DNA from 3 places in the Pseudomonas sp. PS02288 genome. Region 3 is predicted to be linked to each of the others. Evidence: predicted binding sites of a transcription regulator. Region 3 holds the regulator's gene; each other region holds the start of a gene.
What was found. The regulator FliA, encoded in region 3, starts transcription of late flagellar genes. The targets are predictions, from matches to a motif close to CTAAAGTTTNNNNNNNNNNNGCCGNTAA.

Region 1 (7,399 bases), on a different contig from region 3:
GGCGGTCGTAGCACTCGTCGACCAGGGCGATGAAGCGCCGCGCGCCGTCGTCGTGCTTCGACAGCCTGGGCAGCTCGCGGTCGCCGGCAGCCACCTGCTCGGCCGCGTCCTCGGTGCCACGGGCGATCTTGCACTCGCCCTGGCGCGCGCTCATGTTCGGCACGCCGCTCAGCAGCACTGCATCGAACTGGTCGCAGAGCACGATGAAGTCGTAGGCCGCCAGCGGCTCCTTGCACAGGTCGTCGAAACGGCTCCAGAGCACCCGTGCGCTGCGCCGCACCACGGCGATCGGGCGGTGCGCCAGGCTCACCGGTTCGCAGGAACCGGCATCGTCTCCCGCCAGCTGCCGGAAAACCGCCTCCAGGGCACTTGGCTGCCCGGCCTGGGCCAGCCAGTAACGCTGCAAGCCAACGCCGGGATGCAGGCGGTGATCCTCGCCGCCGTCGAGGTTGACCACCTGCATGCAGCGGTTGATCGCGGCGACCGCCGGCAGGAAACGCTGGCGGTTGAAGCCGTCCGCATAGAGCTGCTCGGGCGGCTGGTTGGAGGTGGCGACCAGCACCACGCCCTGCTCGAACATCACCTCGAACAGCCGCCCGAGGATGATCGCGTCACCGATATCGGTGACGAATAGCTCGTCGAAACACAGCACCCTCACCTCGCGCCCCAGCTCCGTGGCCAGTGCCTGCAGCGGATCGGCGGTGCCGACCAGTTGGAACAGCCGCTGGTGCACCCAGCGCATGAAATGGTGGAAGTGCTGACGCCGGGCCGGCACCTGAAGGCTCTCGTGGAAGCGATCCATCAGCCAGGTCTTGCCCCTGCCGACCGGGCCCCACAGGTACACGCCGCTGCCGGGCGAAGCGCCGCCACCGGCATGGATGGCCTGCTGGCAGCGCTCGAGGATCTGCACGGCGTGCCATTGCGCAGGGTCCGACTGGAAACCCTGGTCGACTGCAAGGCGATACGCCGCCAGGGGAGAAAGCGAACTCATGAGTGAACTACCGAGGGAAGACCGCGCGAATGATGGGCCATCGCGGCGCGGCTTTGAAGTCGCGTCGCTGGCCCCGCCCGGCAATGTGCCGTACGACGCGTTCGCTGTTGCAACGAAGGGCAACTAACACCGAAGAAACACTGCCTGGCCGCGCCCGGGAGTATCCACGCAAGTTCGAGGTCACAACTGGGTAACCGCGTGATTACGTTATCCCGGAGAACTGCCATGACGATCGAGATCAATACCCACAATTCCACCTGCGCCGTTTTCGTCGACGACCGCAAATACGAAAGTCCCCTGGACCAGGTACGCGTGACGACCGACGAGGCGACGCGCATGTCGGTACTTGAAATAGCCGGACGCCGCCAGCTCATCAGTGAACCGGATGCTGAGCACCTGATAGGTGCAGGCGCCGAAGACGCGCGTTTCAATCTATTGAAGGACGACTGAGTCGCGTCATTGAATCTTTCTGCGTAAATACAGTCTTTTCAGTACGCCGCATTAATCCGCGTATGGATGTATTCGCGGCGATGGATATAATCGCCGCGCCCAACGCGGCGACAAGTATCAAGAACGATAAAAAACCCGACGCAGCGCAGCGGCCCCACCGCCTCGCCCAGCGTCCTCCATGTTCGATCAACAGGATCAATCGTGAATAAAGACGAACTGCGCGCAGAACTAGAGCGCCAGGCGCAACGCTATATGGATATTAACGGCGGAGAAGTCAAAACCTACGCTGCTCAACCGGAACCCGAGCGTAAGCCTTGGCGCAAGAAAGCCAGTGTGCTGGACCAAGCTTTCCAGCAGGAACTGCAAAAGATGGAAAAGGAACTGGAAAAAGCCGATACCCAAGGCGTCTGAGTATTTCCACTTTCCTGATCAAATGAACGCAGCGGTCGCCCCAAAAAAGTGCGGCCGCTTCGTATCCATGATCGAACTTTTCAGCATTCGCGACATTTCGTCGTATGCACTCAAGCTATCTTGGCGCTGACCGATAGGTTGCACAGGCCAGGGGTGTTTGGCCGACTACCCGTGCACGTCAAACCGGATTCCGCCATGCCTTCGAACCTGAAGTTCAGCCACAAGATTCTGCTCGCCGCCTCGCTGGTGGTGGTGGTCGCCTTCTCGCTGTTCACCCTCTACAACGATTACCTGCAGCGCAACGCGATTCGCGAGGACCTGGAGAACTATCTGGGGGAAATGGGCGAGGTGACCGCCAGCAACATCCAGAACTGGCTGTCCGGGCGCCTTCTGCTGGTGGAAAGCGCGGCGCAATCGGTGGCCAACAACGATTCAGCGGACGCGATAGCCAACCTGCTGGAGCAAAAGGCGCTGAGCTCCAGCTTCAACTTCACCTACCTGGGCACTCGCGACGGCGCCTTCACCATGCGCCCGGACGATCCGATGCCCGACGGCTACGACCCGCGCACCCGCCCCTGGTACAAGGATGCGCTCGCCGCCGGCGGCACCACGCTCACCGAACCCTACATCGACGCCGCCAGCAACGAGCTGATCATCACCATCGCAACCCCCGCGTCCCGGGACGGCCAGACCCTCGGCGTGGTCGGCGGCGACCTGGGGCTGCAGACCCTGGTGAAGATCATCAACTCGCTGGACTTCGAGGGCATGGGTTACGCCTTTCTGGTCAGCGCCGACGGCAAGATGCTGGTTCATCCGGACAAGAACCTGGTGATGAAATCGCTGAACGAAGCCTTTCCCGCCAGCAAGCTGAACATCGGCCCCGGGTTCAGCGAAGTCGAAGGCGCCGAGGGCACGCGCATCGTCACCTTCGCCCAGGTCAAGGGGCTGCCCTCGGTGAACTGGTACGTCGGCCTGTCGATCGACAAGGCGAAGGCGTTCTCCATGCTGCAGGAATTCCGTACCTCGGCGATCGTCGCCACGATCGTGGCGGTGGTGCTGATCCTGCTGCTGCTTGGCATGCTGATCCGCGTGCTGATGCAGCCGGTGCGCCTGATGGGCCGTGCGATGGAGGACATCGCCGAAGGCCAGGGCGATCTGACCAAGCGCCTGGAAATCCACTCGCACGACGAGTTCGGCGACCTGGCGGACGCCTTCAACCGCTTCGTCGGACGGGTCCACGCCTCGATCCGCGAGGTGTCCTCGGCCACTGCCCAGGTGCATGAAGTCGCCCAACTGGTGGTCAGCGCCTCCAACTCGTCGATGAGCAACTCCGACGAGCAGGCCAACCGGACCCACAGCGTGGCGGCCGCGATCAACGAACTCGGCGCCACCGCGCAGGAAATCGCGCGCAATGCCGCCGACGCCTCGCACCAGGCTTCCGATGTCCGCAACCTCGCCGAAGAGGGTCGCCAGGTGGTGCAGAAGACCATCGGCGCGATGACCGACCTGTCCGGAAAGATTCGTTCGTCCTGCGACACCATCGAGGAACTCAACGGCAAAACCGCCAACATCGGGCAGATTCTCGAGGTGATCCGCGGCATTTCCGAGCAGACCAACCTGCTGGCGCTCAACGCCGCCATCGAAGCGGCGCGCGCCGGGGAAGCCGGACGTGGCTTCGCGGTGGTCGCCGACGAGGTGCGCAACCTCGCCCATCGCACCCAGGAATCGGCGGCGCAGGTGCAGCAGATGATCGAGGAACTGCAGGTCGGCGCGCGCACCTCGGTCAGCACCATGACCGAGAGCCAGCGCCACAGCGAGCAGAGCGTGGAGGTCGCCAACCAGGCCGGCGAGCGCCTGGGCAGCGTGACCCAGCGGATCGGCGAGATCGATGGCATGAATCAGTCGGTCGCCGCCGCCACCGAGGAACAGACCACGGTGATCGAGTCGCTGAACGTGGATATCAACGAGATCAACCTGCTGAACCAGGAAGGCGTGGAAAACCTCCAGGCCACCCTGCGCGCCTGTGGCGACCTGGAAGGCCAGGTGACCCGCCTCAAGCACCTGGTGGACAGCTTCCGCATCTGACCCGCGGCGCCGCCGGACTCAGTGGCCTCCGCCGCCCGCGGCCTTGGCGGTGAACGGCGGTTTGGCCAACCAGATGATCAGGATCAGGCCGAAGAACATCCACCCGAGCAGGGTGAAATACTCCACCGTCGAGAGCATGTAGGCCTGGCTCTCGACGATCTTGTCGATCTGCGCGTAGTGCGCGGTCGATGCCCCTCCCAACTGCTGCAGATACTGCTGCGTCGCCGGGTCGTAGGCGGTCACGTGCTCGGCCAGCTGCGCGTGGTGCAGGTCGGCGCGCCGCTGCCAGATCCAGGTGGTCAGCGACGAGGCGAAGCTGCCGCCAAGCACGCGCAGAAAGGTCGCCAGGCCCGAACCGTCGGCGATGTCCTTAGGCGGTAGGCTGGAGAGCAGGATGCTGGTGGTGGGCATGAAGAACAGCGCGATGCCCAGCCCCATGAACACCTGCACCTCGGCGATGTGGCGGTAATCCACCTCGGTGTTGAAGGTGGCGCGCATGAAGCAGGATGCCCCGATCACCAGGAACGAACCGCCGGACAGCAGGCGCATGTCGACCTTGTGCGCGAACCGCCCCACCAGCGGCGAGAGGAACACCGGCAGGAGGCCGATCGGCGCCGCGGCCAGGCCGGCCCACACCGGCGTGTAGCCGAGCTGGGTCTGCAGCCACTGCGGCAGCAGCAGGTTGATGCCGAAGAACCCGGAATAGCCGAGAACCAGCGCCAGCGTGCCGAAGGAGAAATTGCGGTAGCGGAACAGGCTCAGGTTGACGATCGGGTGCTTGTCGGTGAGTTCCCAGATCACCAGGGCGATCAGCGCCACCACCGCCACCGCGCCGCCGACCTGGATGAAGGTCGACTCGAACCAGTCCAGGTCGTTGCCCTTGTCGAGCACCACCTGCAGCAGGCCGACGCCAATCACCAGCAGGCTCAGGCCGACGTAGTCGATGGGTTGATGGACGATCTTCTCCGGCCGTTTGCCCAGCTGGCTCCAGACCACCAGGCAGGCGAACACGCCGATCGGCACATTGATGAAGAAGATCCAGGGCCAGCTGTAGTTGTCGGTGATCCAGCCGCCTGCGATCGGTCCGATGATTGGCGCCACCACGGTCACCATCGCCAGCAGCGCCAGCGCCATGCCGCGCTTGGCCGCCGGGAAGATCGCCAGCAGCAGCGTCTGCGCCATCGGATACAGCGGCCCGGCGACGAACCCCTGCAACGCGCGGAACAGCACCAGCTCGGGCATCGAGCGGGCGATGCCGCAGAGGAACGAGGTGATCACGAACAGCATCACCGCGGCGAGGAACAGCTTCACCTCGCCGAAGCGCCGTGCCATCCAGCCGGTCAACGGCAGGGCGATGGCGTTGCACACGGCGAACGAGGTGATCACCCAGGTGCCCTGCTCCGAACTCACCCCGAGGTTGCCGGCGATGGTCGGCAACGCGACGTTGGCGATGGTGGTGTCGAGCACCTGCATGAAGGTCGCCAGGGAAATCCCGATGGTCGCCAGCAGCATGCTCGCCGGGCGGAAGGCGTTATCGCTCATGGCAGGCTCCCGTCAGCGCCCGGCCACGCCACCGGCGCGGGTGCCCGGCGCGTTGCGCTGGATGATCTGCTCGATCAGCGCGTCGGCCTCGGCCAGTTGCCGCTCGTACACGTCGGTGGAGAAACGCGGCTGCTCGAGCGGCTTCTGCGCCAGCAACTCGCCGTCCTGGTCGTGCAGGTCGACGTTTACATCGGTGGACAGGCCGATCCGCAGCGGATGCTTCTTCAGGTTGTCCGGCTCCAGGCGGATGCGTACCGGCAGGCGCTGGACGATCTTGATCCAGTTGCCGCTGGCGTTCTGCGCCGGCAGCAGAGAGAACGCGGTGCCGGTGCCGACGCCGAGGCTTTCCACGGTGCCGCGGTAGCGCACGTCGCTACCGTAGAGGTCGGCCTCCACCTCCACCGGCTGGCCGATGCGCATGTCGCGCAGCTGGGTTTCCTTGAAGTTGGCGTCGATCCAGATCTGCTCCAGCGGCACCACCGCCATCAGCGGAGTGCCCGGCTGCACGCGGCTGCCGACCTGCACCGAACGCTGCGCGACGTAGCCGCTGACCGGCGCCACCAGGCTGCTGCGCACCTCATCGAGGTAGGCCTGGCGCATCTGCGCCGCCGCCGCCTTGACGTCCGGGTGCGAGGCGATGTTGGTCTCGTCGACCAACGCGGCGTTGGTATCCAGCTGCTGCTGCGCGGAGGTCAGCGCGCTCTGCGCCGAGGTCAGGGTGTCGCGGGCGTGGGACAGCTCTTCCTGGGAAATCGCGCCGCCCTGGGCCAGCTTCTGGCGACGCTGGAAGTCGCTGCGCGCGCGCTCCACGTCGGTCTTGCGCGAGGCGACCTGGGCCTTGTAGGAGTCCACGTTGCTGTACAGCCCGCGCACCTGACGCACGGTCTTCGCCAGGTTGGCTTCGGCGCTCTGCAGCGCGACTTCGCTGTCGCTCGGGTCGAAACGCACCAGCACCTGGCCCTGCTCGACGTAGTCGCCGTCGTCGGCGCCGATGCTGACCACCGTGCCGGTGATCTGCGGGGTGATCTGCACCAGGTTGCCGTTGACGTAGGCGTCGTCGGTGCTCTCGTGGAACCGTCCGTAGAACAGGTGATAGAGGTAAACCCCGAGCACGGCGAGGATCACCAGCAGCGCCAGGCCGATGAGCAGCGTCCTGCGCTTGCCGGAGGATTTGTTGTCGTTCTGTTCGGCGCCGGTGTTCTCGGCATGCTCGACGGTGTTGGGCGTGGAATCGGCCATGGTCGTCTACTCAACGTGAAGAGGTGGGGGCTGCGGCGAGCGGAGTCGCGGGCGAGCCGGAAATCTGGAAACCGCCGCCCAGCGCCTGCATCAGCAGCACCGCGCTGTCGACGCGCTGGGCGTTCAGGCTGACGAGCTGGCGCTCGGCCTGCAGCAGTTGCTGCTCGACACTCAGCGCGTCGAGGTAGTTGCCGATGCCGTCGCCGTAGCGCTGCATGGCGATGTCGAAGGAGCTGCGGGCGATGTCGCGGGCGCGCTGCTGCTGGAGGATCTGCTGGTCCAGCGAGCGCAGCTGGGTGATGCCGTCGCCGATATCGCCGAGCGCCGCGAGCAGCGTCTGGTTGTACTGCGCCACGGCGAGGTCGTAGTCGGCATCGCGGCCGGCCAGGTCGGCGCGCCGACGGCCACCGTCGAAGATCGGCAGCGACAGCGCCGGCCCGACCTGGAAGAAGCGGCTCGGCCCACCGAACAGGGCGTCGCCGAGCACCGACTTGATACCGGCGGACGCCGTCAGGTTGAGGTTCGGGTAGAAGCGCGTCTTGCTGGCGTCGATGTCCCGCGACGCCGCCTCGACGCGCCAGCGCGCGGCCACCAGGTCCGGGCGCCGGCCGATCAGCTCCGCCGGCAACTGCGCCGGCAGGCTCACCGCGGTCGGGGCGATCAGCTGCGGACGCGGCAGCT
Region 2 (7,399 bases), on a different contig from region 3:
TGGGATCGAGCAGCGCCCATTTGCAGCCGCTCAGTGGCAGAACGGCCAACCACCACAGCCGTTTCAGATATCCAACGTACTTCTCTTTGATCATCTCGCAGCCTTGAAGGATGAAAAGGAGCTTTCGGCGCCGCCCGGAAAGGCAGCCGTGATTCGCTGTCACCGTGCACCAGTAGGCGGGCATGGCAACGGGATGGATATGGAAGGTTTCGTAGCGAGCCAGAGGCAGGAAGACAGCCATCCTGAACATCGCCGATCGAATTCGATCCAGGTGCTGATCCGTTCCGTGTATTTCAGCGCGAATGTACAAACAACGACGTGAAGCGACGGAGCGCTACGACGTTCACTGCCCGATCGACGAGAAGGTTGCCTACATCGCCACCGCCAGGCGCTCAATGCACGGGTTTCCCTTGTTATAGCCAGCCACCACGCGGGGGCCCGCCTGCTGAAGATTCCGAGGATTTCGAAGGCTTCGTTTGTCTGGGAGTACAGTGAGCGGCCGGTATTACAAAACATTTCCATGACCCTAGACAACCCATCGAAGGCAAAATTCTTTTGCGCCAGCGGAACAATCAGGACTTCCATGGTGCGAAAAAAGCAATAACCACAACAAATAAATGGTCTTATCCAGCGGCGGCCCGATAATGCAATCCCTTGTGACGCCAGGCCGCATAGGCTGCGACCTGGCCTCCTCAGCCCAGCCGGGCGCGCATTTCTGCGGTGATCACCTGCTCGGCGTCGTCCATTCCCGCCCAGGGGTCGTCTTCGCCCAACTCCTCCAGGCGCTCGAACAGGTTGCGGATGTTCCAGCGGTTCGCCCCCTCGAGCCCGGCCAGTTCGTGCCGATGGACGGGAACCGAGACGGGAAGCCCTTCACGCGCGCGAACCGAGTACGCCGACACCGAGGTGGCGCCACGGCCATTGCGCAGGTAGTCGATGAAGATCTTGCCGACGCGGTTCTTCGGACCGCTGACAGCAGAGAAATGTTTCGGCAGAAGTTTCGCCATGTGCCTGGCGATCGCCTGGCTGAACCCCTTCACCTCGTCCCAGCCCTCTCCCCTTTTCAGCGGCACAACCACGTGCATGCCCTTGCCGCCGCTGGTCTTGAGGAACGACACCAGGCCCAGCTCGTCGAGCAGCGTCTGCACCAGCTGGGTGGCTTCGATCATCCGCTTCCACGGCAGCGCCGGGTCGGGGTCTAGGTCGAGCACCAGCCGATCCGGGGTTTCCAGGTGCGGCGCGCGGGCATTCCACGTGTGCACTTCGAGCATGCCCATCTGCGCGGCGCTGACCAGCCCGAGGGCGCTGTCCAGCAGCAACAGCGGCTGCGTGTCGGCGGGGTCGTCGAACTGGGTGACGTGGGGCAAGCTCAGCTTGGTGGAGTGTTTCTGGAAGAACAGTTCACCTTCGATGCCTTCCGGCGCGCGCACCAGCGCCACCGGCCGCTTCGCCAGATCGCGCAGCATCCAGGGCGCGACACGCCCGTAGTACTGCGCCAGCTCCATCTTGGTGGCGCCGATGCTCTTGTCGATGATCCGCTCCGGGTGAGTGATCTTGATCTGCCCCGGATCGTCCTTGCCCCTGACCTTTGCGTCGGGTTTCTTGCTGCTCTTCGCCCCGGCCTTGCCGGCGCTCTTGACGGTCTTGCCGGCAGCGACCTTTTTCGCCGGTTTGGCCTTCTCGTGGACGATCGCCTCGGCGGGTTTGTCGTTGCGCAGGCCATGGAACACCGAATGGCGGATCACCCCGTCGCGGGTCATCTCGGCGAATGCCACCTCGCACATCAGCTCGGGTTTCAGCCAGTGCGCGCCCCGCGCGTCGGCACCAGTGGGCGGATTGACGACGACCGGTTCAGCGATCTCCAGCGGTTCGAGTCGCGCATGGATGGCGCGCAGGCTGGCTTCGTTGAAGCCGGTTCCAACCTTGCCGGCGTAGCGCAGCTCGCCACTGTCGGCGTCGTGCAGCCCCAGCAACAGCGCGCCGAACGCACTGCGCGAGCCCTTGGGGTCGCTGTAGCCGACGATCACGAACTCCTGGCGATTCTTGCACTTGATCTTGATCCAGCTGCTGCTGCGGCGTGACACGTAGGGGCTGCCGGCGCGCTTGCCGATGAGTCCCTCGAGCTTCATCTGGCAGGCGCTGGCCAGCATGTGGTCCGGGTCTTCCTGCAGGTCCGCGGAAAAACGCAGCGCGCCGTCCTGTTTCTCCAGCAGAGTGGCCAGCGCGGCGCGGCGTTCCTCCAGCGGCACCTCGCGCAGGTCCATGCCGTTCAGGTAGGGCACGTCGAACAGGTAGTAGACGATCTGTCTGCTGGCGCCGGCGTCGAAGGCGTTCTGCAGCGCCTGGAAGTCCGGGATGCCCTCCTCGTCCGGCACCACCACTTCGCCATCCAGCCAGGCCGACTCCACCCCGAGCTTGGCCAGCGCCTTCGCTTGGTGCGGCATCTTCGCCGTCCAGTCGTGGCCATTGCGAGTGAACAGGCGCACGTCGTCCCCCTCGATGCGCGCCATGATCCGGTAACCGTCGAACTTGATCTCGTAGTGCCAGTCACCCTCCGGCGCCCCCTCCACCAGCGTCGCCAGCTGCGGCGCAATGCGCTCGGGAATCGCCGCGGCCTTGGCGCCATGGAGCGTGGCGTCGGCGGTTTTCCGGGTCCGCCGCCGGGGCGGCGTCTTGGCGGTGCGTGCCGGCTCCTCGCCCTTGGCCTTTGCCTTGGCGCCGCGTTTACGGGGAATCAGGGTGCGCTCGCTGAGGACGCTATCGGGCTGCTCGACGAGGATGTCGTAGTCCTTTTCGGCGCGCGCGGCCTCATCGCTGGATTTGATCAGGAACCACTGCTCGCGCTTGCCGGGCATGTGAGTGCGCACCAGGTTCCAGACGCCGGCGAGCTTCTCGCCCTGCAGCTCGAATTTCAGTCGGCCTTTTTCGAGGCTCGCCTGCGGATCGCCGATCGGGCTCCATACGCCGCGATCCCAGACGATCACCTCGCCCGCACCGTAATGCCCCTCGGGAATCTGCCCCTCAAAGGACGCGTAACTGATGGGGTGGTCCTCGACGTGCACAGCAAGGCGCTTGACCTTGGGGTCCAGGCTCGGCCCCTTCGGCACCGCCCAGCTCTTCAGGGTGCCGTCGAGTTCCAGGCGGAAGTCGTAATGCAGGTGGCTGGCGTCGTGCTTCTGGATGCAGAACTGCAGCGCGTGCGGGTCGGCGGCCTTTTTGCGCTTGCGCGCCGGAGTGCCGGCGGGCTCGGGGGTAGCGGAGAAATTGCGCTTGCTGTTGTACTCGTCCAGTGCCTTCGCCATGGTCGGAGCCTCGTCGTCGGGTGCTTCAGGTTAGAAGCACCCGCACGGCGCGGGTTCGCCCAGGCCGCTGGATGGAGCACTCAGGGTTTGGCGTCGTCCGGTTCGTCCGGCTCGATGTCTTCCAGTTTCAGTTCCAGGCCCCAGGCCGCGGCATCCACCGGCTTCTGCACCGGCGCGGGTCGGGGCGGCGCGGCGACCGGAGCGGGCGCCGGCGCGCCGCCCTCCACTTGCAGCTTCAGTTTCAGCCGCAGGTTGTTCGCCGAGTCGGCGTTCTTCACCGCCTCGTCCTCGTCGATCGCGCCCTCCACCACCAGATCGAACAGCGCCTGGTCGAAGGTCTGCATGCCGAGGGTTCTGGATTTCTCCATGATTTCCTTGATCGAGCTGAAATCGCTGCGCTTGATCATGTCGCTCACGGTCGCCGTGCCCAGCAGCACTTCCACCGCAGCGCGGCGCTTGCCTTCGCGGGTCTTGACCAGGCGCTGGGAGACGAAGGCCTTGAGGTTGTTGCCCAGGTCGTTGAGCAACTGCGGGCGGCGCTCTTCCGGGAAGAAATTGATGATCCGGTCCAGCGCCTGGTTGGCGTTGTTGGCGTGCAGCGTGGAGATCGCCAGGTGCCCGGTGTCGGCGAAGGCCAGCGCGTGCTCCATGGTCTCGCGGTCGCGGATCTCGCCGATCAGGATCACGTCCGGCGCCTGGCGCAGGGTGTTCTTCAGCGCGGCGTGGAAGCTGCGCGTGTCCACGCCGACCTCGCGCTGGTTGATGATCGATTTCTTGTGCCGGTGTACGTACTCCACCGGGTCCTCGATGGTGATGATGTGACCGCCGCTGTTGCGGTTGCGGTAATCGATCAGCGCCGCCAGCGAGGTCGACTTGCCCGAGCCGGTGCCTCCGACGAACAGCACCAGGCCGCGCTTCTCCATCACCACTTTGAGCAGCACTTCGGGCAGCTTGAGGTCCTCGAACTTGGGGATGTCCAGCTTGATGTTGCGCGCGACGATGGACACCTCGTTGCGCTGGCGAAAGATGTTGATGCGAAACCGGCCGATCTGCGGCAGCGAGATCGCCAGGTTCATTTCCAGCTCGCGCTCGAACTCGGCACGCTGCTCGGCATCCATCACCGACGCGGCGATGGCCGCCACCTCGCCCGCGCGCAACGGCTCGGCCGACAGCGGCTTGAGCACGCCGTTGAACTTGGCGCAGGGCGGCGCACCGGTGGACAGGTAGAGGTCCGAGCCATCCTGTACGGCAAGGACTCTCAGCATCGATTGGATATCCATTGGGCTCGCTCCGCGGCTGTTCGGCTGTATGAAGCCCGGACGCTCGGGCACAATCGCCGTCAATCTATCGCAGGAGTCCTTCATGCCAAAAGCCATGGCCCGCCATATCCTGGTCAAGACCGAGGCCGAAGCCGCGCAACTGAAAAAGCGCCTGGACGGCGGCGAAGCCTTCGACGTGCTGGCGCGCAAGCACTCGATCTGCCCGTCCGGCAAGCGCGGCGGAGACCTCGGCGAAGTACGCCCGGGGCAAATGGTGCGCAGCATCGACCAGGTGATCTTCAAGAAGCCGCTGCGCACCGTCCACGGCCCGGTGAAGTCACAATTCGGCTATCACCTGGTGCAGGTTTTCTACCGCGAGTGAAACGCCCGTTTCGGCGCGTGCCCTCGTCCTAGAGCGCTTCGTTTGGCGCCCGCCGAACAGCGCTGAAAAACGCCCCACTCGCCCCACTCGAAAGAAGCAAAACCCGCCAAAAATGGGCTCATGCTCCTGCGCCGCATGCCGATAAACGATCTGTCGATGCCTGCGCCAAACGGTGCATCAAAAAAACAAACGGCTTAGTACTTTGAGGTTCTCCCCATGTTTCTTCGGCGTCTCAAGATCGCACCGAGGGCAATACTCAGTTTTTCCATGGTCGCACTGCTGGTCGTGCTCCTTGGCCTCTTCTCCCTGTACGAGATGCGCATCATCCGCGCGGCGACCGTGAAGGTGGTGGAGAACGGCCTGCCCAGCTTCCGCGCGCTAGGCGTTCTCAACGAGAAGATGTTGCGCGTCCGCATCACCTCCTACCGGATCGTGGTCGATCGCGAAGCCGCTGTACTGAGCAACACGATCGAACGTCTCAACGTGCTCCTGGGCCAGCTCAAGGATGCCCAGAATAAGTACGAGGCGTTGATTTCCAGTGATACCGAGCGCGCCCAGTACCAATCCGTGAAAACCGCCCTGGCGGGGTACGCGCGAATCAACCAGCAACTCGTCCAGCTGTCCAGCCAGGATCGCATCGACGACATGCGTGCCCTGCTGATGGCGGACTACAAAACCCTCTCCGACAATCTCGGCGCCGAGTTCGAGAAGCTGATCGAGATAAACCAGGCCGATGGCAATGCAGCCGCAGCCCGGGCCGAGCAGGAATTCAACAATGCGATCACCGGCGTGATCGTGTTCATGCTGGTCGCCGCGGGGCTGACCGGCCTGCTCGCCATGCTGCTGACGCGCAGCATCGTCACGCCGCTCAATCAGGCGGTGAAAGTCGCCGAGACCGTGGCATCGGGCGACCTGACCCACACCATCGCGGTCGGTGGCGGCGACGAGCCCGCGCAGTTGCTAGGCTCGCTGCACAGCATGCAGGAAAGCCTCAAGCGCACCATCCAGGGCATCGCCGACTCCTCCACCCAGCTGGCCTCGGCCGCCGAGGAGCTGAACGCGGTCACCGAGGATTCGAGCAAGGGCCTGCACCAGCAGAACCAGGAAATCGAGCAGGCCGCGACCGCGGTCAACGAGATGACCACCGCCGTGGACGAAGTGGCGCGCAACGCCGTGGCCACCTCGGAAGCCTCGCGCGACTCCGACCGCACCGCCCGCCTGGGCCAGGAGCAGGTGAACAAGACCGTCGACTCGATCAGCAACCTGGCCGAAGACGTCACCGGCACCGCGCAGCAGGTCGAGCAGTTGGCGGATAAGGTTCGCCACATCAGTACCGTACTCGACGTGATCCGCTCGATCGCCGAGCAGACCAACCTGCTGGCTCTCAACGCCGCCATCGAAGCGGCCCGCGCCGGCGACGCCGGGCGTGGCTTCGCCGTGGTCGCCGACGAGGTACGCGCCCTGGCGCATCGCACCCAGCAGTCGACCCAGGAAATCGAGCAGATGATCAACGGTATCCAGCAGGGTACCGATCAGGCCATGAGCTCGATGCAGACCAGCAACGAACGCGCCCACTCCACCCTGGAGCTGGCCCGCGCCGCCGGTGCCGCGCTGCAGCAGATCACCGAGGCCATCAGCCACATCACCGAGCGCAACTTGGTGATCGCCAGCGCCTCGGAGGAACAGGCCCAGGTGGCCCGCGAAGTCGACCGCAACCTGGTGAACATCCGCGACCTGGCCGTGCAGACCTCTGCCGGCGCCAACCAGACGAACGCCGCCAGCCAGGAGCTTTCGCGCCTGGCCATCGACCTGAACGGCCTGGTGACGCGCTTCCGCGTCTAACCGTGTCCCCTGTGCGTATAGCGCACCCTACAAAGGCTCGATGCCCGTAGGGTGCGCCGCGCGCGCCGGCTATACCGGATCGGCCTACCCGCCCCGACCCTTGCCCGGCAGCCCCATCCATACCCCCCGCATCCAAGTGCAGACCGACGGTGCGCATGGCGCACCCTACAAAGGCTCGATGCCCGTAGGGTGCGCCGCGCGCACCGACCCTGCCCGACGCTCGCCTTACTCGATGCGTTCGCCATCGATCAGCCCCAGTTCGAGTTCCGCTCGATCCACCCAGGCTTCGGCCATCTCGCCCTTCACCGCCACGCCCAGCTGGCGGAAATCGTTGACCTGTTTGACCAGGTTGCCCTTGCCGCTGATCAGCTGATCGCAGGCGCGCCGATAGGCGTCCTGGGCCTTTTCCAGGCTGCTGCCCACAGTGTCCATGCTGCCGAGGAAGGTGCGCAGCTTGTCGTAGACCTTGCCCGCGCGGTCGGCGAGTTCGGCGGTGTGCTTGTTCTGTTCCTCGAAACGCCACAGCTGACGAACGATGTTCAGGCTGGTCAGCAGCGTGGTCGGCGTGGCCACCAGCACGTTGCGTTCGATGGCGCGCTGGAACAGCGTCTCGT
Region 3 (7,399 bases):
CCTACCTGGCCCACGCGATCAAGACTCCGGCCCAGGAACCGCTGGAAGAGGGCGGCGTGATCGCCCTGGTCGGCCCGGCCGGCATGGGCAAGACCACCACCCTGGCGAAGATGGCGGCGCGCTACGTGCTCAAGTACGGCGCCCAGCATGTGGCGCTGGTGAGCATGGACAGCTACCGCATCGGTGCCCAGGAGCAGCTCAAGACCCTCGGCCGCATCCTCAACGTCTCGGTGACCCAGGTCGATCCGGGCAGCTCGCTGACCCAGGCCATCGCCCCGCTGGCGAAGAAGCGCGTGATCCTGATCGACACCGCCGGCCTGCCGAACAACGATCCGGCCCTGCGCATGCAGCTCGAAGCACTCGCCAGCCGCGGCCTGAAGTCGAAGAACTACCTCGTCATGGCGGCCACCAGCCAGAGCCAGGTGCTCAAGGCCGCGTATCATAGCTACAAGCGTTGCGGCCTGGTCGGTTGTGTGCTGACCAAGCTGGACGAGGCGGCCAGCCTCGGCGAAGTGCTCGGGCTGGCAATCAGCCAGCGTCTGCCGGTAGCCTATCTGGCCGATGGCCCGCGAATCCCGGATGATCTGCACGTTCCGCGCAGCCATCAGCTGGTGAGCCGCGCCGTCGCCCTGCAAGCCCCGGAAGAACCCAGTGAAGATGCAATGGCCGACATGTTCGCCGGCCTCTACAACAACTCGGCGCGTCGCGTCGGCTAATTGACCGTCGAGAGACAGTTGCCTGCTCAGTCGCAGACAAGGTGTAAGAGAAATGGCTAGTTTGCATCCAGTTCAAGTGATCGCGGTGACCGGTGGGAAGGGCGGCGTTGGCAAGACCAACGTGTCCGTCAACCTGTCGCTGGCCCTGGCCGACCTCGGCCGGCGGGTGATGCTGCTCGACGCCGACCTGGGTCTGGCCAACGTCGACGTGCTCCTCGGTCTTTCGCCCAAGCGCACCCTGGCCGATGTCATCGACGGCCAGTGCGACCTGCGCGACGTCCTGCTGCAAGGCCCTGGCGGCGTGCGCATCGTGCCCGCCGCTTCCGGCACCCAGAGCATGGTGCAGCTGACGCCGATGCAGCACGCCGGCCTGATCCAGGCGTTCAGCGACATCAGCGACAACATCGACGTGCTGGTCATCGACACCGCGGCCGGCATCGGCGACGGCGTGGTCAGCTTCGTCCGTGCCGCCCAGGAAGTGCTGGTGGTGGTCTGCGACGAGCCGACCTCGATCACCGACGCCTACGCGCTGATCAAGCTGCTCAACCGCGACTACGGCATGAACCGTTTCCGGGTGCTGGCGAATATGGCGCACAGCCCCCAGGAAGGTCGCAATCTGTTTGCTAAGCTCACCAAGGTCACCGACCGCTTCCTCGACGTCGCCCTGCAGTACGTGGGTGCCGTGCCTTACGACGAGTCGGTGCGCAAAGCCGTACAGAAGCAGCGCGCTGTCTATGAAGCTTTTCCGCGCTCCAAGTGTGCGCTGGCGTTCAAGGCGATCGCGCAGAAAGTCGACACCTGGCCATTGCCGGCCAACCCGCGCGGTCACCTCGAGTTTTTCGTCGAGCGTCTGGTTAAACCGACTACCGCAGACTCACCCGTATGACAGCCGCCAGTGGACTTCGTATGTACAGCAAATCGCAGGCGAAGGACTCGCAAACTCAGCTCATCGAGCGTTATGCACCGTTGGTCAAGCGGATCGCCTACCACCTGTTGGCCCGGCTTCCGGCCAGCGTGCAGGTGGAGGACCTGATGCAGGCCGGAATGATCGGCCTGCTCGAGGCTGCCAAGAAGTACGACTCGGGCAAGGGCGCCAGTTTCGAGACTTACGCCGGAATCCGTATCCGTGGGGCGATGCTCGACGAGGTGCGCAAGGGCGACTGGGCTCCGCGTTCCGTGCATCGCAACAGCCGCATGGTCAGCGACGCCATCCGCGCCGTCGAGGCGAGAACGGGCAGAGACGCTAAAGATCAAGAGGTTGCGGCCGAACTTAAATTGAGTCTTGAAGAGTACTACGGCATCCTGAGCGACACTCAGGGCAGCCGACTGTTCAGCTTCGACGACCTCCTGCAGGAAGGCGAGCACGGTTCGGGCCTGCACGAGGACGGTAGCTTCACCCATTACGAACCCGCTCGCGATCTGGAGGATGACCGCTTCCAGGGGGCCTTGGCCGACGCCATCGCCAATCTTCCGGAACGCGAGCGGCTGGTTCTTTCGCTGTACTACGACGAAGAACTGAATCTGAAGGAAATCGGCGAGGTGCTGGGGGTCAGCGAGTCGCGCGTCAGCCAGTTGCACAGCCAGTGTGCCGCGCGTTTGCGGGCACGTCTGGTTGAATGGCGCGCGCACTGAGGCAGCCGGTTTCACGCTTGCGAGGCGCGCGCTGCGAGGCGGCGTTTGGGATTGTACGGAGGTCGACTTGGACAAGAACATGAAAATCCTCATCGTGGACGACTTCTCCACGATGAGACGGATCATCAAGAACCTCCTGCGTGACCTGGGGTTCACCAATACCGCGGAGGCCGACGACGGCACCACGGCATTACCGATGCTGCACAGCGGCAGCTTCGACTTCCTGGTCACCGACTGGAACATGCCCAACATGTCCGGGATCGATCTGCTGCGTGCGGTGCGCGCCGATGATCGACTCAAGCACCTTCCCGTGCTCATGGTGACTGCTGAAGCCAAGCGCGATCAGATCATCGAGGCGGCCCAGGCCGGCGTGAACGGGTATGTGGTCAAACCCTTCACGGCCCAGGTACTGAAAGAGAAGATCGAAAAGATCTTCGAGCGGGTCAACGGCTGATGTTCGCCTCGAGGGCGCTATGGATCACGACAACATCTCTATGGGCGATGACTTCGAGTCGACCCTGAAGTCCCATGCCCGTCAGCTGACCGAAAGCCTCGAAAAAGGCAACTTCGCTGATGTGGTGCAAATCATCCATCAACTGAATCAGGTCCGCGATCGCGGTCTGTACCAGGAAGTCGGCAAGCTCACCCGCGAGCTACACAATGCCATCGTCAACTTCCAGCTCGATCCCCGTGTTCCGCACGCGCAGGAAGTGTCGCAGATCTCCGATGCCACCGAGCGTCTCTCCTACGTGGTGACGATGACCGAGCGTGCGGCCAACCGCACGATGGATCTGGTGGAAGAGTGCGCGCCGGTGGTCAACGGCATGGCCGACGAGGCCCAGAGCCTGAGCGTCGAATGGCAGCGCTTCATGCGCCGCGAAATCGGGGCTGACGCCTTTCGCGAGCTGGCCAAGCGTGTCGAGCTGTTCCTCGCGCGCAGCGAGCGGGACGGCGCCAAGCTCTCCGGCCACCTGAACGACATTCTTCTGGCGCAGGATTACCAGGACCTCACCGGTCAGGTGATCAAGCGTGTCACCACCCTGGTCACCGAAGTCGAGAGCAATCTGCTCAAGCTGATGCTCATGGCCAGCCAGGTCGATCGTTTCGCCGGCATCAAGCACGACCACGAAGGGCTGCGTGCCGAGCAAGAAAAACAACAAAAAGAGTCCTCCCGGGGTGAAGGTCCGCAGATTCATGCCGATAAGCGTGATGACGTCGTATCCGGTCAGGACGATGTCGACGATCTGCTATCCAGTCTTGGATTCTAGGACCCGTCGACGTTTTGGTTACGGCCACGACCTAGGCGTTTTCGCAGGGCAAGGAAGGAGGAGAGAAGTTGGTTGCTCCAGATGAACGACGAGTGACGCCGGCCTGCGAAAAACGCGCCCCGTCCCTGCGGCTCAACGCGGTTCGCGACGAAACGTCAACAGATCCTATGGGAAGGTGGAAATGAGCTTCGACGCCGATGAAGAGATTCTCCAGGACTTCCTGGTAGAGGCCGGCGAGATTCTCGAGCAGCTGTCGGAGCAGTTGGTGGAGCTGGAAAGCCGCCCTGACGACATGAACCTGCTGAATGCGATCTTTCGCGGTTTTCACACCGTCAAGGGCGGCGCGGGTTTCCTGCAGCTGAACGAGCTGGTGGAGTGCTGCCATATCGCCGAGAACGTCTTCGACATCCTGCGCAAGGGCGAACGCCGCGTGGATGCCGAGCTGATGGATGTGGTGCTGCAGGCGCTCGATGCGGTGAACGCGATGTTCGCCGAAGTGCGCGAGCGAACCGCGCCGACGCCGGCGCCGCGCGAACTCCTCGCCGCGCTTTCTCGTCTGGCCGCCCCGGCTTCTGCCGCAGCGCCGGCCGAAGCGCCTCCTGAAGAGCCCGCCGCCGAAGTCGAGCCCGTGGTTCAGGCCGAGGCGTCGGCTGCAGAGCCTTCGGGCGACATCACCGACAGCGAGTTCGAGCAGCTGCTCAGCGCGATCGGCGAACCCGCCCAGGCTCCGGTCGCCAGCGCCAGCGATGAAATTACCGACGACGAGTTCGAAGCCCTGCTCGACCAGCTACACGGCGACAAGCCGGTTTCCGCCGTTGCGCCCGCCGCACCGAGCGCGCCCGTAGCATCCGCTGCCGCCCCATCGGGCGACGACATCAGCGACGATGAATTCGAAGCCCTGCTGGATCAGTTGCACGGCAAGGGCAAGTTCGTGCCTCCCGTCGATGCCGCACCCGCTGCGCCTGCGCCAGAGGCCGCGCCCGCCGGCGCGAGCGACAACATCAGCGACGACGAATTCGAAGCGCTTCTCGACCAGTTGCACGGCAAGGGCAAGTTCGTTCCGCCCGTGGAGGCCGCCCCCGTAGCGGCTGCGCCGGCGAAGCCCGCGCCGCCGCCCGCGGCGGCCCCTGCCGCCAAACCGGTTGAAAAGCCCGCCGAGAAGCCCGCGCCCAAGCCCGCCGCGGCGGCAGCTCCCGCTCCGGCCACGGCGCACCCGGACAAGGCCGGCCCGGTCAGCGAGGCGGAAACCACCGTGCGCGTGGACACCGCGCGGCTCGACGAAATCATGAACATGGTCGGCGAACTTGTGCTGGTGCGTAACCGCCTGGTGCGCCTGGGTCTCAACAGCGGCGACGAAGCCATGTCCAAGGCCGTCTCCAACCTGGATGTAGTCACCGCCGACCTGCAGACCTCGGTGATGAAGACGCGCATGCAGCCGATCAAGAAGGTCTTCGGACGCTTCCCCCGGCTGGTTCGCGATCTCGCCCGCAACCTGAAGAAAGAGATCAACCTGGAACTGGTCGGTGAAGAGACCGACCTCGACAAGAACCTGGTCGAGGCGCTGGCCGATCCGCTGGTCCACCTGGTGCGCAACGCCGTCGACCACGGCATCGAGACCCCGGAAGAGCGCGAGGCTGCCGGCAAGCCGCGCACCGGCCGAGTGGTGTTGTCGGCTGAACAGGAAGGCGACCACATCCTGCTGATGATCACCGACGACGGCAAAGGCATGGACGCCAACGTCCTGCGCGCCAAGGCCGTCGAGAAAGGCCTGCTGGACAAGGACGTTTCCGAGCGGCTCACCGAGCTCGAGTGCTACAACCTGATCTTCGCCCCCGGTTTCTCGACCAAGACCGAGATTTCCGACGTCTCCGGCCGCGGTGTCGGCATGGACGTGGTGAAGACCAAGATTTCCCAGCTCAACGGCACGGTCAACGTCTTCTCCACCAAGGGCCAGGGTTCGAAGATCGTCATCAAGGTGCCGTTGACGCTGGCGATCATGCCGACGCTGATGGTCATGCTGGCGAACCAGGCCTTCGCCTTCCCGCTGGTCAACGTCAACGAAATCTTCCATCTCGACCTGTCGCGCACCAACGTGGTCGACGGTCAGGAAGTGGTGATCGTCCGCGACAAGGCGCTGCCGCTTTTCTACCTCAAGCGCTGGCTGGTGCCGCGCGCCGCCCAGGACGAGCAGGTCGAGGGGCACGTGGTAATCCTGTCGGTGGGTACTCAGCGGATCGGCTTCGTCGTCGATCAGCTGGTCGGCCAGGAAGAAGTGGTGATCAAGCCACTGGGCAAGATGCTTCAGGGAACGCCCGGCATGGCCGGTGCGACCATCACGGGTGACGGACGTATCGCCTTGATCCTCGACGTGCCGAGCATGCTCAAGCGTTACGCGCGGCGCATCTGATTTCGGGGCGGGTCACGGCCCGTTCCATGAGGAGTTGTTATGGCTGTAAAAGTCCTGGTGGTGGACGATTCCGGTTTCTTCCGCAGGAGGGTGACGGAAATCCTCTCGGCGGACCCGAACATTCAGGTGGTCGGCACTGCGACGAACGGCCGTGAGGCGATCGACCAGGCGCTGGCGCTGAAGCCGGACGTGATCACTATGGATTACGAGATGCCGATGATGGATGGCATCACGGCGGTGCGGACGATCATGCAGCGCTGCCCGACGCCCGTTCTGATGTTCTCCTCGCTGACCCACGAAGGCGCACGGGTTACGCTGGATGCGCTTGACGCCGGTGCCGTGGATTACCTGCCGAAGAACTTCGAGGACATCTCGCGCAACCCCGAGAAGATCCGCCAGATGCTCTGCGAGAAGATCCACACCATCTCGCGCAGCAACCGTCGGCTGGGCAGTTTCGCCCAGGCGCCGGTGCATTCCCACGCACCCGGCTCCACGACGTCCGCGCATCCTCATCCCGCACCGGCGCCTGCTCGTCCGTCCGCTGCGCCAGCGCACTCTGCGCCCGCCGCGCCGAGCGCGAGCAGCCCGACGCCCAAGCGGCGCTCCTACAAGCTGGTGGCCATCGGTACCTCCACCGGCGGGCCGGTCGCGCTGCAGCGGGTCCTGACCCAGCTTCCCGCCAACTTCCCCGCGCCGATCGTGCTCATTCAGCACATGCCGGCGGCCTTCACCAAGGCCTTCGCCGAGCGTCTCGACAAGCTCTGCCGGATATCCGTCAAGGAAGCGGCGGATGGCGACCTGCTGCGCCCCGGCCTGGCGCTGCTGGCACCGGGCGGCAAGCAGATGATGGTCGACGGCCGTGGCGCGGTGAAAATCCTGCCGGGCGACGAGCGCCTCAACTACAAGCCGTGCGTCGACATCACCTTCGGTTCGGCCGCGCGCTCGTACAACGACAAGGTGCTGGCCGTGGTCCTGACCGGCATGGGCGCCGACGGTCGCGAAGGCGCGCGAATGCTCAAGCAGGCCGGCAGTCAGGTGTGGGCGCAGGACGAAGCCAGCTGCGTGATCTACGGCATGCCGATGGCGATCGTCAAAGCCAACCTGGCCGACGCCGTCTATGGCCTCGACGACATCGGCAGGCATCTGGCCGAGGCCGTCATCTGATGGATGCACTGAGTCTCATCGGGATCGTCCTGGCGCTGGTGGCCATCGTCGGTGGCAACTACATCGAGGGCGGGCACATCGGTGCGCTGCTCAACGGCCCGGCCGCGCTGATCGTCGTGGGCGGCACGCTGGGCGCTTCCTTCCTGCAGACCCCGATGAGTGTGCTCAAACGGGCGCTGGTGGTGTCGCGCTGGATCATTTTCCCGCCCAGC

Region 1: a site for FliA is predicted at 1,962-1,989, ahead of QMX85_RS18250 (methyl-accepting chemotaxis protein). Genes of this name have one in related genera too.
Region 2: a site for FliA is predicted at 5,061-5,088, ahead of QMX85_RS20555 (methyl-accepting chemotaxis protein). Genes of this name have one in related genera too.

Annotation. Positions count from the first base shown of each region.
Region 1 covers NZ_JASCPA010000052.1:10,112-17,510, reverse strand. The annotation lists gene zapE (cell division protein ZapE) at 1-991, opposite strand, end outside; gene QMX85_RS18260 (DUF3203 family protein) at 1,217-1,441, shown strand; gene QMX85_RS18255 (hypothetical protein) at 1,643-1,852, shown strand; gene QMX85_RS18250 (methyl-accepting chemotaxis protein) at 2,048-3,937, shown strand; gene QMX85_RS18245 (DHA2 family efflux MFS transporter permease subunit) at 3,956-5,479, opposite strand; gene QMX85_RS18240 (HlyD family efflux transporter periplasmic adaptor subunit) at 5,492-6,718, opposite strand; gene QMX85_RS18235 (efflux transporter outer membrane subunit) at 6,729-7,399, opposite strand, start outside.
Region 2 covers NZ_JASCPA010000067.1:10,684-18,082, reverse strand. The annotation lists gene cyoA (ubiquinol oxidase subunit II) at 1-94, opposite strand, end outside; gene ligD (DNA ligase D) at 693-3,302, opposite strand; gene QMX85_RS20565 (PilT/PilU family type 4a pilus ATPase) at 3,383-4,582, opposite strand; gene QMX85_RS20560 (peptidylprolyl isomerase) at 4,665-4,943, shown strand; gene QMX85_RS20555 (methyl-accepting chemotaxis protein) at 5,160-6,785, shown strand; gene rmuC (DNA recombination protein RmuC) at 7,011-7,399, opposite strand, start outside.
Region 3 covers NZ_JASCPA010000001.1:155,480-162,878, forward strand. The annotation lists gene flhF (flagellar biosynthesis protein FlhF) at 1-716, shown strand, start outside; gene fleN (flagellar synthesis regulator FleN) at 769-1,602, shown strand; gene fliA (RNA polymerase sigma factor FliA) at 1,599-2,348, shown strand; gene QMX85_RS00720 (chemotaxis response regulator CheY) at 2,428-2,802, shown strand; gene QMX85_RS00725 (protein phosphatase CheZ) at 2,822-3,616, shown strand; gene QMX85_RS00730 (chemotaxis protein CheA) at 3,798-6,023, shown strand; gene QMX85_RS00735 (chemotaxis response regulator protein-glutamate methylesterase) at 6,063-7,187, shown strand; gene QMX85_RS00740 (flagellar motor protein) at 7,187-7,399, shown strand, end outside.